Regions from separate parts of the Photobacterium sp. 53610 genome, predicted to be linked through region 4. Evidence: predicted binding sites of a transcription regulator. Region 4 holds the regulator's gene; each other region holds the start of a gene.
What was found. Region 4 encodes PurR, which represses purine synthesis genes. Its sites were predicted from a motif close to TNANGNAAACGTTTNCNTNA; they were not measured.

Region 1 (3,138 bases), on a different contig from region 4:
CCGCCTGCATGTAAGCAAAGCTTTTCTCAAAACCCCACTGATTCAGATCATCAAAGAACAGACCACCCACACCCCGGGTTTCCTGACGATGCGGCAGGAAGAAATATTTATCGCACCAGGCTTTGTGTGCTGCATAGACATCATCACCAAAAGGAGCACACAGGTCTTTGGCGACCTGATGCCAGTGCCGGCAGTCTTCCTCAAACGGATAGAAAGGCGTCAGGTCGAACCCGCCGCCAAACCACCAGACCGGATCTTCACCCTCTTTCTCGGCAATAAAGAAGCGGACATTGGCATGCGACGTCGGGATATAAGGGTTTTTCGGATGGATCACCAGAGAAACGCCCATGGCCTCAAAACGACGGCCAGCCAGCTCCGGACGATGTGCGGTGGCTGAGGCTGGCATCTGCGCCCCGTAAACATGTGAAAAGTTCACACCACCTTGCTCAAAGACTGCACCATCACGCAAAACACGGCTGCGGCCACCGCCGCCTTCTTCACGATCCCAGCTGTCTTCCACAAAACGGGCTTCACCATCCTGTGCTTCCAGGGCCTGGCAGATTTTATCCTGTAAATCGAGTAAGAACGCCTTCACGGCGTGTTTATTGACGTCTTGCATGCGTATGTTATCCCTGTCGGAAAATTTGTCCTGTGGCAGCATCGCGAATTTCGGACGGATTGTCACGGCCACCCGTCTCACCGTGCAAAATTGTATTCAGATGCGCTCCGAGTTGTGATTCCACTTCCTGCACATTGCGGCAAGGCGGCTCACCGGTCAGATTTGCGCTGGTCGATGTCAGTGGTTTCCCGAACGCCCGGCACAGCTGCTGCACCAACGGATGATCCGTCACCCGGACCGCAATCGTTGAAAACTGCCCTGTCAGAAACGACGGAACACCCGGTTTGGTTGGCATCACCCAAGTGACCGGGCCCGGCCAGGAGGCAAAAATCAGGGCCTTCTGGTCTTCAGTCAACTGGCTGTCATCCACATAAGGTGCGAGCTGAGCATAATCGGCCGCGATCAGAATCAGGCCTTTCTCTACCGGGCGCTGTTTCAATGCCAGCAGTTTGGCAACAGCCTCTGGGTTATCCGGATCGCATCCGACACCAAACACGGCTTCAGTCGGGTAGGCAATCACTTCACCTTGCTCGAGCGCGGTGACGACTTGGCTTAAATTATCCACACTATCCTCAATGTGTTGTCGCCGGATCAATGCGATGGCGACGGCTGATTTTCACTGGCTGCTATTTTAACCGAATCCCAGCGAACTGCACCTATTGCGCACCAGAGCGCGACGCAAACGTTTTCCTTAAGGAAAAATCTCCGTATAATGCGCCGCAAACCCTCTTGCCTGATTAACATGACCCTAAGGAGTTCGGGATGAAAGTCGGTATTATTATGGGCTCAAAATCTGACTGGCCAACCATGCAACACGCAGCTGAAATGCTGGATCGCTTTAATATTGCGTACGAAACCCGTGTGGTTTCCGCACACCGGACTCCACACCTGCTGGCCGAATATGCCGAAACCGCTCATCAGCGTGGTCTTTCAGTGATTATCGCAGGTGCCGGCGGCGCTGCACATCTGCCGGGCATGACTGCCGCATTCACCAGTCTGCCGGTCCTGGGCGTCCCGGTGCAGTCCCGCGCCCTGAAAGGCATGGATTCCCTGCTGTCGATTGTACAAATGCCCAAAGGGGTTGCTGTCGGCACATTAGCTATCGGGGAAGCCGGTGCAGCCAATGCCGGCCTCTTGGCAGCCCAGATTCTCGGTACCCAGGATGCAACAGTCATGGCCGCTATTGATGCATTCCGTAAAGAACAGACCGACACCGTCCTGAGCCAGCCGGATCCATCTGAGGACGCATAACCATGAAGAAGGTTCTGGTACTGGGCGCGGGTCAGCTGGCCCGCATGATGGCACTGGCTGGTGCTCCCTTGAATATCGAAGTCATGGCCTATGACGTGAATAACGGTCAGGTCGTCCATCCGCTGACGCTGGCACCGGTGCTGTCCGGACTGAACAATGCCATCGGTTATGCTGATGTCATTACCGCTGAATTTGAGCATGTACCGCATGATGTGCTGGATGCCTGCGAGGCCAGCGGTAAACTCAAACCCAATGCAGCCGCCATCAAAGCCGGTGGCGACCGCAGGATTGAAAAAGCTCTGCTGGATCAGGCTGGCGTGGCCAATGCCCGATACCAGTTGATCAGCACAGAAGCAGATTTGGCGCTGGCTGCAGAAACGATCGGCCTGCCACTGGTGCTGAAAAGCGCCCTAGGCGGCTATGACGGGAAAGGCCAGTGGCGCCTGAAAACAACGGAGCAGATCCCGGCCATCTGGCAGGACATTGCCGATTTCCTGACCCACGCACCGGAACAATCTATTGTTGCAGAGGCTTTTGTCCCTTTTCAGCGCGAAGTGTCGATGATCGGTGCGCGGAATGCAGCGGGAGATACCGCCATCTATCCGCTGACTGAAAACGTTCATACCGACGGCGTGCTCAGTCGCTCTCTGGCACTGGAAGAGCAGGGGGCTTTACAACAGCAAGCGGAGATGATGTTCAACGCTGTCGCTGCAACCCTGGATTATGTCGGCGTCCTCGCCATTGAGTTCTTTGACGTGAACGGCCAGCTGCTGATCAATGAAATTGCCCCGAGAGTACATAACTCGGGCCACTGGACGCAGCAAGGTGCAGATACCTGCCAGTTTGAGAACCACCTGCGGGCGGTCTGCGATCTGCCTCTGGGCAGCACAACACAGACTCGCAGCACTGTGATGCTCAATATTCTGGGAGAAGATACACTGCCGGCGGCGGTTCTCACCATTCCGGGCTGCCATCTCCACTGGTACGGAAAGGAAAAACGTCCGGGCCGTAAGATGGGCCACATCAATGTCACTGCAGCCAGTCATCCTGAACTGGTGCAGACACTGAACCAACTGGCTCAGATACTGCCTGCTGACAGTTTCCCGGTGGTCCGCCTCGGCTAAACCCTTTCCCCTGATATGTAAAAAGCCAGCAGAGCTGGCTTTTTCTTTAAATGTCATCCGCCTCAGAGGACGGCGTCGTTTCCGGTTCCGACTGATAATGACCGCATTTCCGATCGGCACACTGCAGTTTAGTGCCCCGGGCCA
Region 2 (3,138 bases), on a different contig from region 4:
CATGGTCCGGAAATCATCCATCCGGATTACAAAATCTTTTCCGAACCCACTGAACTAGCGGTCGAAGAAACCCTGACTCCGGTTTATCCGACCACCGACGGCCTGCGGCAGCTGACCTTGCGCAACCTGACCGATCAGGCTCTGAAGCTGCTTGATAAAGCCGCGGTCACTGAGCTGTTGCCGGAAGGCCTGTACGACCGTCAAATGACGCTGGCGCAGGCACTGCATGTCATGCATCGTCCAACCCCCGATGTCTCGCTGGACCAGCTGGAAAAGGGCCAGCATCCGGCGCAGAAACGGCTCATCCTTGAGGAACTGCTGGCGCAGAATCTGTCAATGCTGGCCGTACGCCAGAAAGGACAACAGCATCAGGCCTGGCCGCTGCCCCCCAGCGAACCGCTGAAACAGCAACTGCTGGCCGGACTGCCATTCAGCCCGACCGGCGCCCAGCAGCGCGTGGTGGCTGATATTGAATCCGATCTGGCAAAGTCCGTCCCCATGATGCGACTGGTTCAGGGCGATGTCGGCTCCGGCAAAACCCTGGTCGCGGCACTGGCGGCGGTTCGCGCCATCGGACATGGCTATCAGGTCGCGCTGATGGCACCGACCGAACTGCTGGCCGAACAGCACGCCCTCAACTTTGCCCAGTGGCTGGAACCGCTCGGCATTCAGGTCGGCTGGCTGGCCGGGAAGCTCAAAGGCAAAGCGCGAGAAACCGAGCTGGCCCGCATTGAAAGCGGTGAAGCGAAGATGGTGGTCGGCACCCATGCCCTGTTCCAGCAACAGGTGATCTTCAGCAATCTGGCGTTGGTCATCATCGATGAACAGCACCGGTTCGGGGTACACCAGCGGCTGGAACTGCGGGAAAAAGGCGCAAATGATGGCCGTTATCCGCACCAGCTGATCATGACGGCCACGCCCATTCCCCGGACGCTGGCCATGACCGCGTATGCCGATTTGGAAACCTCAGTGATCGACGAACTGCCGCCGGGCCGGACCCCCATTCAGACCGTCGCGGTTTCCGATGCCCGCCGCGCAGATATCATCGAACGGATCCGTGCCGCCTGTCTGAACGAAGGACGCCAGGCATACTGGGTCTGTACCCTGATTGATGAATCTGAAGTGCTGGAAGCCCAGGCGGCATCCGACACCGCCACTGAGCTGACCGCCCAGTTACCGGAGCTGAAAATTGGTCTGGTTCACGGCCGGATGAAAGCGGCTGAAAAGCAGGACGTGATGCAACGTTTCAAAGCCGGTGAACTGCACCTGCTGGTTGCCACCACCGTGATTGAAGTGGGTGTTGATGTTCCCAATGCCAGCCTGATGATCATCGAAAACCCCGAACGGCTGGGTCTGGCGCAGCTTCACCAGCTGCGCGGCCGGGTTGGCCGGGGCAGCGTCGCCAGCCATTGTGTGCTGCTCTATCATGCCCCGTTGTCGAAAACGGCTCAGCAGCGACTGGGCGTCCTGCGGGAAAGCAGTGACGGCTTCGTGATAGCCCAGCGCGATCTGGAAATCCGCGGTCCCGGTGAGCTGCTCGGCACCAAACAGACCGGCATTGCAGATTTCAAAGTGGCCGATCTGGTCCGCGACCAGCACCTGATCCCTCAGGTCCAGAAGATGGCGCGATATCTGCACGATCAATATCCGGTCAATGCCAAGGCCATTATTGAGCGCTGGCTCGGTCACCGGGAAAACTATTCCAACGCCTGATCCGGACAAACCTGCTCGTTCCAGTGAAATAACGGTCTGATGCCGCTTTTTTCTGCTTTCACACACCAAAAACAACATACGCAAACGTTTGCTAATTTTGGGTTCGTCATTACAATAGGGGCCAATTTTGACCCAAGGGTCCTTTTCGGCTTCAAACCTGTCCACTCAGATCCCCTTGAGAAGCCGACCTGTCGACGTAATAAGGATTGACCATGACCGGCCAGCACCAAGAAATTGAACGTCCCCGCACATCTGATTTGATTTACCGCCTTGAAGATCGTCCGCCCCTGCCGCAAACCCTGTTTGCAGCATTGCAGCACCTGCTGGCCATGTTCGTGGCCGTCGTCACCCCATCGCTGATCATCTGTCAGGCTCTGGGACTGCCGGCCAGCGACACCAACACCATCGTCAGTATGTCGTTGCTGGCCTCAGGCGTTGCGTCGTTCATTCAGATCCGGACCATCGGCCCGGTGGGTTCCGGCCTGCTGTCGATTCAGGGCACCAGCTTTAACTTTCTCGGCCCGATTATCGGTGCCGGGCTGGCAATGAAAGCCGGCGGTGCGGATGTGCCGACCATGATGGCTGCTATTTTCGGCACCATTCTCGCCGCTTCCCTGACAGAAGTTGCCATTTCGCGGATTTTACAACATACCCGCCGGGTCATTACCCCGCTGGTGTCCGGCATTGTGGTGACTTTGATTGGTCTGACGCTGATCCAGATTGGCCTGACGTCAATTGGCGGTGGCTATGCCGCCATTGAAGACGGCAGCTTCGGCAGTCTGGATAAACTGCTGCTGGCCGGGATCGTCCTGGGGCTGATTGTCCTGATGAACCGGATGAAGAACCCGTATCTGCGTGTTTCATCCATTGTGATTGCGATGGCCGCCGGAACGCTGGCCGCCTGGCTGATGGGCATGATCAGTATGGAGCGGCTCGCCGAAACCACCCTGATCGCCATTCCTGCCCCGATGCAGTACGGACTGGGTTTTGACGGGTCGCTGCTGATCCCGCTGGTGATTGTCTTTGCCATTACGTCACTGGAAGCCATCGGAGATATCACGGCAACCTCAGAAACCTCAGAACAACCGGTCAGCGGCCCGGTGTACCTGAAGCGGATTAAAGGCGGCGTGCTGGCAGATGGGATCAACTCAGCGCTGGCTGCAGTGCTGAACAGTTTTCCAAACTCAACCTTCAGCCAGAACAACGGCATCATCCAGCTGACCGGCGTTGCCAGCCGTTACATCGGTTATTTTGTCGCAGGGATGCTGGTGTTGCTGGGTCTGTTTCCTGTTGTCGCCAATCTGGTTCAGCTGATCCCGGAACCTGTACTGGGCGGTGCCACCATCGTGATGTTCGGCACTATTGCCGCATCCGGGGTACGGATTATTTCCCGTTGTGAGCTGGACCGTCGTGCCATTCTGATCA
Region 3 (3,138 bases), 410 kb from region 4:
TTTCATTGGTGACTGAATCGCGGTAGGCGGATGTGATGATCATATGCCCGGCGTCTCTGGCCTGTGTATACCAGGGACGTTTGCGAGGATCCCAGCCTGCGGAAGGCTGCCAGCTTGGATCACTGATGATGTAGGAGCCATCTTTCTCGAATCCGACACCAGTCAGTTCAAAAGTGTTTGCTAAAACGGATTGACCGATAACGGTACGAATGTTTTCAGGAGAGAAATTTTGTTCGACAAGGCTGGTTGTCATATTTGCTAATTTGGTACGGCTGGCGATCTCGGTGACCAGCGTTTGATTCACGCCGGAAACGATCTCATTGATGCTGCTGCTGACTAACTTGTTGACATCATCTCTGGTGTGAACGTACTGGATACCTGAAAGTAATACTAAGGCGGCGAACAGTATTGCCGACGAAGTGGCAACGATCTTGTGGCTAAACTTCATTGGGTCCCTCAACTACTGCTTTGAATGTTTTTGTCCTTCTATTGTCGTCCCGCAGCAAAAAAGCCTTAATAGCGAAAATTTGTATTTGTGATGCATGAATGTTTTTTGAGAATCATTTTGTGAGGAATAATACATTTGACGCTAGTGAAGAATATTGTGCGGATTGAAAAGGGCAGCCGAAGCTGCCCTGAAAGTATACAACGAGAGGAATATTGTCAGTCGATCAGGCTATATTCATTGCGCAGGACTGTGATGATTTCTTCTTTGGGATTACCGCCCAGGACAATTTTCTTGCCGGTAATCTTTTCAGCAATACCTGTATAAATGCGGGACACCTGCATCAGTACTTCTTTCGGCAATGCGTTATCACGTGCCAGTGCCTCACGTTCGTTCATACGATCTTTATTCAGCAGAATATCCGGATCCGGGAAGTGGTTCAGCAGTAACTGCCGGAAGTCTTCTTTTGAGTTTTCAACAATCTGACCTTCACGGTAAGCCGGGCCGTCCCAGATACGGGAAGAGTCCGGCGTGCCGACTTCGTCCATATAGATCATTTTTTCTTTACCACTGGCATCGGTGACATAGCCGAATTCGAACTTGGTATCGACAAAAATCTGATCCAGTTGAGCTAGGGCATCACTGATCACGCCAAAACCTTGTTTCAGCAGCGTTTCGTAATGGTCTATGTCTTCAGGTTTGCTGAAGTTGAAGGCTTTGAAATTGTTCAGCAGATCGTTGCGGGTGACATTGACATCATCAACCGCAGGCACACCCGGAATACCGTGCAGGATGCCTTTTGTGGATGGGGTGATCAGTAACTCTGGCAGTTTCTGATCTTTTTGCAGACCATCCGGAACCTCAATGCCGCAAAACTCACGGTCGCCATTGGCATATGCGCGCCACATTGAACCCGTAATATACTGACGACAAATGGCTTCTACTTTGATTGGACGCGCTTTCTGCACTATCCAGACGAAGGGGTGCGGGATATCCAGAATATGGCTGTCTGCCAGACCCTGCTCACGGAACAGGCGGAACCAGTGGTTTGAAATCGCATTCAGGGCGGCACCTTTTCCCGGAACGCCTTTCAGGCCGCCTTCACCGTGCCAGATACAGTCGAATGCAGAAATGCGATCGCTGATGACCATAATTGCCAGCGGGGCATCCGGGCTGACATCATAGCCTTTCTCCTGGATCAGGCGTCGGCTGTCAGCTTCAGTCAGCCAGTAAACGGAGCGTACTTTACCGCTGTGAACCGGCTGGTCGGTACGGATTGGGAGATCATCATTTACAGCGAGAACTTGATCAGCAAGGCTCATGGTGAAGTTCCTATTTCAAGAGTCAATTCGATGAAAATTACTGGCAGGGGGCGAAACCTCCTGTTGGCGAGGCAGATAATAGCAGAAGTCATTTTGCCTTTCAGCAAAAAAGCAAACGTTTGCCTTGGTGTTTTTCTGACTGATGGTTAATCCGGCAATCCCTGAAATTTCAGCAGAAATCGCAAAGACAGAGCAGAGGTTCGTGTATGGGATGAAATTATGGCAAAATCGCGTCCCTTCATCTTTCTGGCCACGGTGTATTCAACATGCATTTTACTTCTGAACAGCAGCGTTTTATTCAGCATGAAGAAGGAAATGCCTTATGTATTGCCGGTGCAGGCACAGGTAAAACAACGACGCTGGTTGGCCTGATTCAGGCACAGCTTCTCAAGCGGCCAGCCCAGGAAATGCTGGTGCTGATGTTCAACAGTGATATCCGGCGTGACTTTCAGCGGAAGCTGGCGCAGGCGGGTGTTGAACAGCCTGTGCCTGTGCATACCTTTCACAGTTTTTGTCTGAGTGTGCTGAACCAGTCCGGTTATCTGGCGGAATCGGGCTTCAGAGTCGATTTCAAACCGGGTGAAAACGATAAAAGTCTGGCAAAGCAGGTGCTGCGACAAATGGCCGGCAAAGAAACGGCTTACAGCAAGCAGCAGCAACTGAAAGAGCCGAAAACGCTGGAATTGCTGCTGAGTTTTGTGGGGCTGGTGAAAGCGCATATGCTGCCACCGGCTGAAGTCTTTGCGATGGCCGGAATTAACAGCGATTACCGTTTTATTCTGCAGGCTTTTCAGGCCTTTGAGCATTTACGGCAGGCACAGCGGTTGCTGTTTTTTGACGACTGGCTGGTCACCGTGGTTGGTCTGCTGGAACAAAATATCAGCCTGAGGGCGCGTTATCAGCATCAGTGCCGGCTTTTGGTTGTGGATGAATTTCAGGACATCAACAATGCACAGTACCGCCTGCTGAAACTGTTACTCGGGGACGGCTGCCAGCTGGTGGCTGTAGGCGATGTGGATCAGTGTATTTACACCTGGCGGGGCAGTGCGCCTCAGTTTATGCTCAACTTTGAGCGAGACTTCGCACCTGCGACTGTCTATACCCTGTCTCAGACCTTTCGTTTCGGGCACAGTCTGGCCTTGGCTGCCAGTCATTTGATTGCGCATAACCAGGCCCGTTTTTCTGATTTTCTGACGGTTCCTTCGGAGGCCGTGTCAGATACGCAGGTCAGCCTGACTGGTTCGCCACGTCAGGTCGGAGAAATTGTGACCGCAATACAGACACACCTTGAGCAAGGCGGCAAGCCGGGCGATGTAGCGATTCTGGTCCGGCGCTGGTCCCAGACGTTGCTGTTTGAACTGGCGTTTCTCA
Region 4 (3,138 bases):
TTAACAGCTTTACTCGGCCCGAATGGTGCCGGTAAAAGTACTTTACTCAAAGTGCTTTGCGGTGAAATTGGTGCCAAAGGTGATGTGTACTATTTTGGTCAAAAGCACAGCGACTGGCAGCCATCCCTGCTGGCCAAACACTTGGGTGTACTTCCTCAGCACAGCAGCCTGTCTTTTGGTTTTACTGCGCAGGAGGTCGTTGAACTTGGCTGTATGCCACTTGGCCTGAAGCGCACAGATTGTCTCCGAATTACCCGGGAATGCATGACGGCTGTTGGGATCAGTCACCTGAGCCAGCGTCAGTACCCCACTCTTTCCGGCGGCGAGAAACAACGTGTTCATTTTGCCCGTGTACTGGCTCAGCTCAGCAATGCGGAAGACCAGTGCATTTTAATGCTGGATGAACCGACCTCAGCTTTAGACCTTGCCCATCAGCACAGTTGCCTGAAACTGGCAAAAGATATGGCCCGTAAAGGAGCCGCCGTCATCCTGGTCATTCATGACCTCAATCTTGCAGCTGAATACGCAGACAGACTGGTATTGCTGAATAAGGGGAAGATACAAGCAGACGGTGATGCCTGGCATACCCTGACCACTGAGAATATCAGTTCCGTTTATGGTTCCCCGGTGATCATCGAATCTCACCCCCGCGGGCACTTTCCGATCGTCCTTTCAGCCTGAACCTCCTGCAAGGGCATCGCTGAGCCGTTGCCCTTGCACAGTACTTACAATGTAAAGACTGAAACAACTTTCAAGTTGCCAGTATTCTTGAGCTGCATCAAGATTCCCCCCACATTTCAAGAGAAACGTTGCACTGTGCGTGAGTCCTTGTAGAATGTGAGCGCAAGCGATTAACCGATGAAATAAATAGCAATAGAAAGTCAGACTTCATATCGGTGTAAGGTATTGTTACCACTCGGCCTGAGCCACTCATTTCCCGCCGCTATCCTCGCAGAGAAGCGGCGTTTTAGCGTCTGGCAAATATGAAAAGACCCTGATCAGGGCCTGAAGACTAGAAGAACAATTATGGCAACCATTAAAGATGTTGCACGTATGGCAGGTGTATCTACTACCACAGTCTCACACGTGATCAACAAAACCCGCTTCGTAGCGGAAGCAACACAGAAAAAAGTGTTGGCGGCAGTTGAAGAATTGAACTACGCGCCAAGCGCCGTCGCGCGCAGCCTGAAATGTAATACAACCAGCACCATCGGCATGCTGGTGACAAAATCGACCAACCCATTCTTTGCCGAGTTGGTGCATGGCGTTGAAGAGTACTGCTATAAATCCGGTTATACGCTGATTTTATGCAACACCGAAGGTAATCTGGCCAAACAGAAGGATTACCTGCGCATGCTTTCTGAAAAGCGTGTGGATGGTCTGCTGGTGATGTGTTCTGATCTGGATGATCAACTGCTGGAACAGTTAGAGCGGCAGCCTGATCTGCCCATGGTTATCATGGACTGGGGTCCTGCACGCCCAAAAACAGATAATATTCAGGATAATGCAGAACTTGGCGGTTATCTTGCCACTCGTCATTTTATTGACAATGGACACAGTAAAATTGGTTGTCTTTCCGGCCAGAAAGATAAATCTACCTGTCGTGAGCGGCTGAAAGGTTTCCATAAAGCCATGAGCGAAGCTGGTCTGACGGTCAATGAAAACTGGATCATTGAAGGTGATTTCGAATGTGAATCTGCCGTAGATGCAGCCAATGCTTTTATTGCCATGAAAGAGCGTCCAACTGCTATTTTCTGCTTCAATGACATTATGGCAATGGCCTTAATCAGTACATTTGAACAAGCAGGGATCAATGTACCAAATGATATTTCAATTATTGGTTATGACAATATTGATCTGGCCCCGTACTTTTCACCACCTCTGACAACAATCCACCAGCCAAAACGCCGTTTAGGCAAGACTGCTGTGGAAATCCTGATGGAACGTGTGAAAGATAAAAACCATGAATTTCAGACTTTTGAGATCAATCCTGAGCTCGTGGTTCGCCGTTCCGTCAAAAAAATAACACATCCATAAAAAACGATATTAACCTACATATATTGATAAACAGCCGATATAAACACCCATATCGGCTATGTTTATATGGAATATTACTACGCTACAGAGGAATTGATGGGATAATCAGTTAGTTTCTGTAAAATTTATACGATTTTTATTGCGAAGAGTATCACAATTTTTTGTGCGATCGATATCAAATTTGTCTTATTGATATATGATTAAACAGTCACGAACAAGGCAAACCATCTGAAAGGATGGGACGCAAAGCTTCCGGCCTAAAAGCAATGACTTAGTGATAAAGTTATTACTCATGGTAGCGGGGTTGCCGATGGATGAAGTGAAGTTTATGGGACACTTTTGTCATTCTTATGACAAAAGACTCATAATCTTATGCACAATTGAATCCTCGCTCCGTTGTTTGGTGACTTCTTTTGTTGAAATTCCTAACCGAGAAAAGAAGCATGGACAAACCACTACTGAAAGATTCAATTCGTTTATTTGAGAAATTTGGCCAGATTAAATCTCGCTCAATGTTTGGCGGTTTTGGCATTTTCGCAGGTGAAACGATGTTTGCTCTGGTTGTTAGCGACAAGCTGCATCTGCGCGCTAACGCGAAAAATGAAGAAACCTTTAAACAAGCTGGCCTCAAACCGTACGTTTATCAAAAACGCGGTTTTCCTGTCGTCACAAAACACTATGCCATTCCGGAAAACTGGTGGGAAACCCCAGAAGTCATTCTGGAGCACGCTGAAGTTTCTCTCAATGCAGCTCAGGCTGACAAAGAGAAAAAAATGCAGGCTAGCCCTAACCGCATTAAAGATCTGCCAAATCTTCGCCTTGCCAATGAGCGTATGCTCAAGAAAGCAGGCATCAACTCTGTAGATCAGCTGTTTGAAGTTGGTGCTATCGGTGCTTTTCAGGCGCTGCAGGAATCTCATCACGAGTCATTGAGTCTGGATTTGCTTTGGGCGTTAGAAGGCGCAGTCAGTGGAAAACACTGGTCTGTGATTACCCCACAACGTCGAAATGAGCTCCTGTCCAAACTAGAAGTCAATTCTGGCGCTCATCACTAAGTATTCAGATTATTTTGCCAGTGCAGCGATTTGCACTGGCTTTAAA

Region 1: purE (5-(carboxyamino)imidazole ribonucleotide mutase) is a predicted target of PurR. The motif match lies at 1,294-1,313, and genes of this name have one in related genera.
Region 2: SPK40_RS17830 (uracil-xanthine permease family protein) is a predicted target of PurR. The motif match lies at 1,790-1,809, and genes of this name have one in related genera.
Region 3: SPK40_RS02995 (phosphoribosylaminoimidazolesuccinocarboxamide synthase) is a predicted target of PurR. The motif match lies at 1,875-1,894, and genes of this name have one in related genera.

What each region holds. Positions count from the first base shown of each region.
Region 1 covers NZ_JAXOFS010000013.1:2,364-5,501, forward strand. The annotation lists gene hemF (oxygen-dependent coproporphyrinogen oxidase) at 1-619, opposite strand, end outside; gene tsaC (L-threonylcarbamoyladenylate synthase type 1 TsaC) at 627-1,184, opposite strand; gene purE (5-(carboxyamino)imidazole ribonucleotide mutase) at 1,382-1,870, shown strand; gene SPK40_RS20020 (5-(carboxyamino)imidazole ribonucleotide synthase) at 1,873-2,994, shown strand; gene SPK40_RS20025 (DNA topoisomerase family protein) at 3,041-3,138, opposite strand, start outside.
Region 2 covers NZ_JAXOFS010000008.1:145,916-149,053, forward strand. The annotation lists gene recG (ATP-dependent DNA helicase RecG) at 1-1,713, shown strand, start outside; gene SPK40_RS17830 (uracil-xanthine permease family protein) at 1,926-3,138, shown strand, end outside.
Region 3 covers NZ_JAXOFS010000001.1:628,750-631,887, forward strand. The annotation lists gene SPK40_RS02990 (methyl-accepting chemotaxis protein) at 1-448, opposite strand, end outside; gene SPK40_RS02995 (phosphoribosylaminoimidazolesuccinocarboxamide synthase) at 664-1,767, opposite strand; gene SPK40_RS03000 (ATP-dependent helicase) at 2,034-3,138, shown strand, end outside.
Region 4 covers NZ_JAXOFS010000001.1:1,041,530-1,044,667, forward strand. The annotation lists gene SPK40_RS04705 (heme ABC transporter ATP-binding protein) at 1-681, shown strand, start outside; gene purR (HTH-type transcriptional repressor PurR) at 1,027-2,037, shown strand; cyclic di-GMP riboswitch class I at 2,246-2,349, shown strand; gene SPK40_RS04715 (TfoX/Sxy family DNA transformation protein) at 2,481-3,092, shown strand.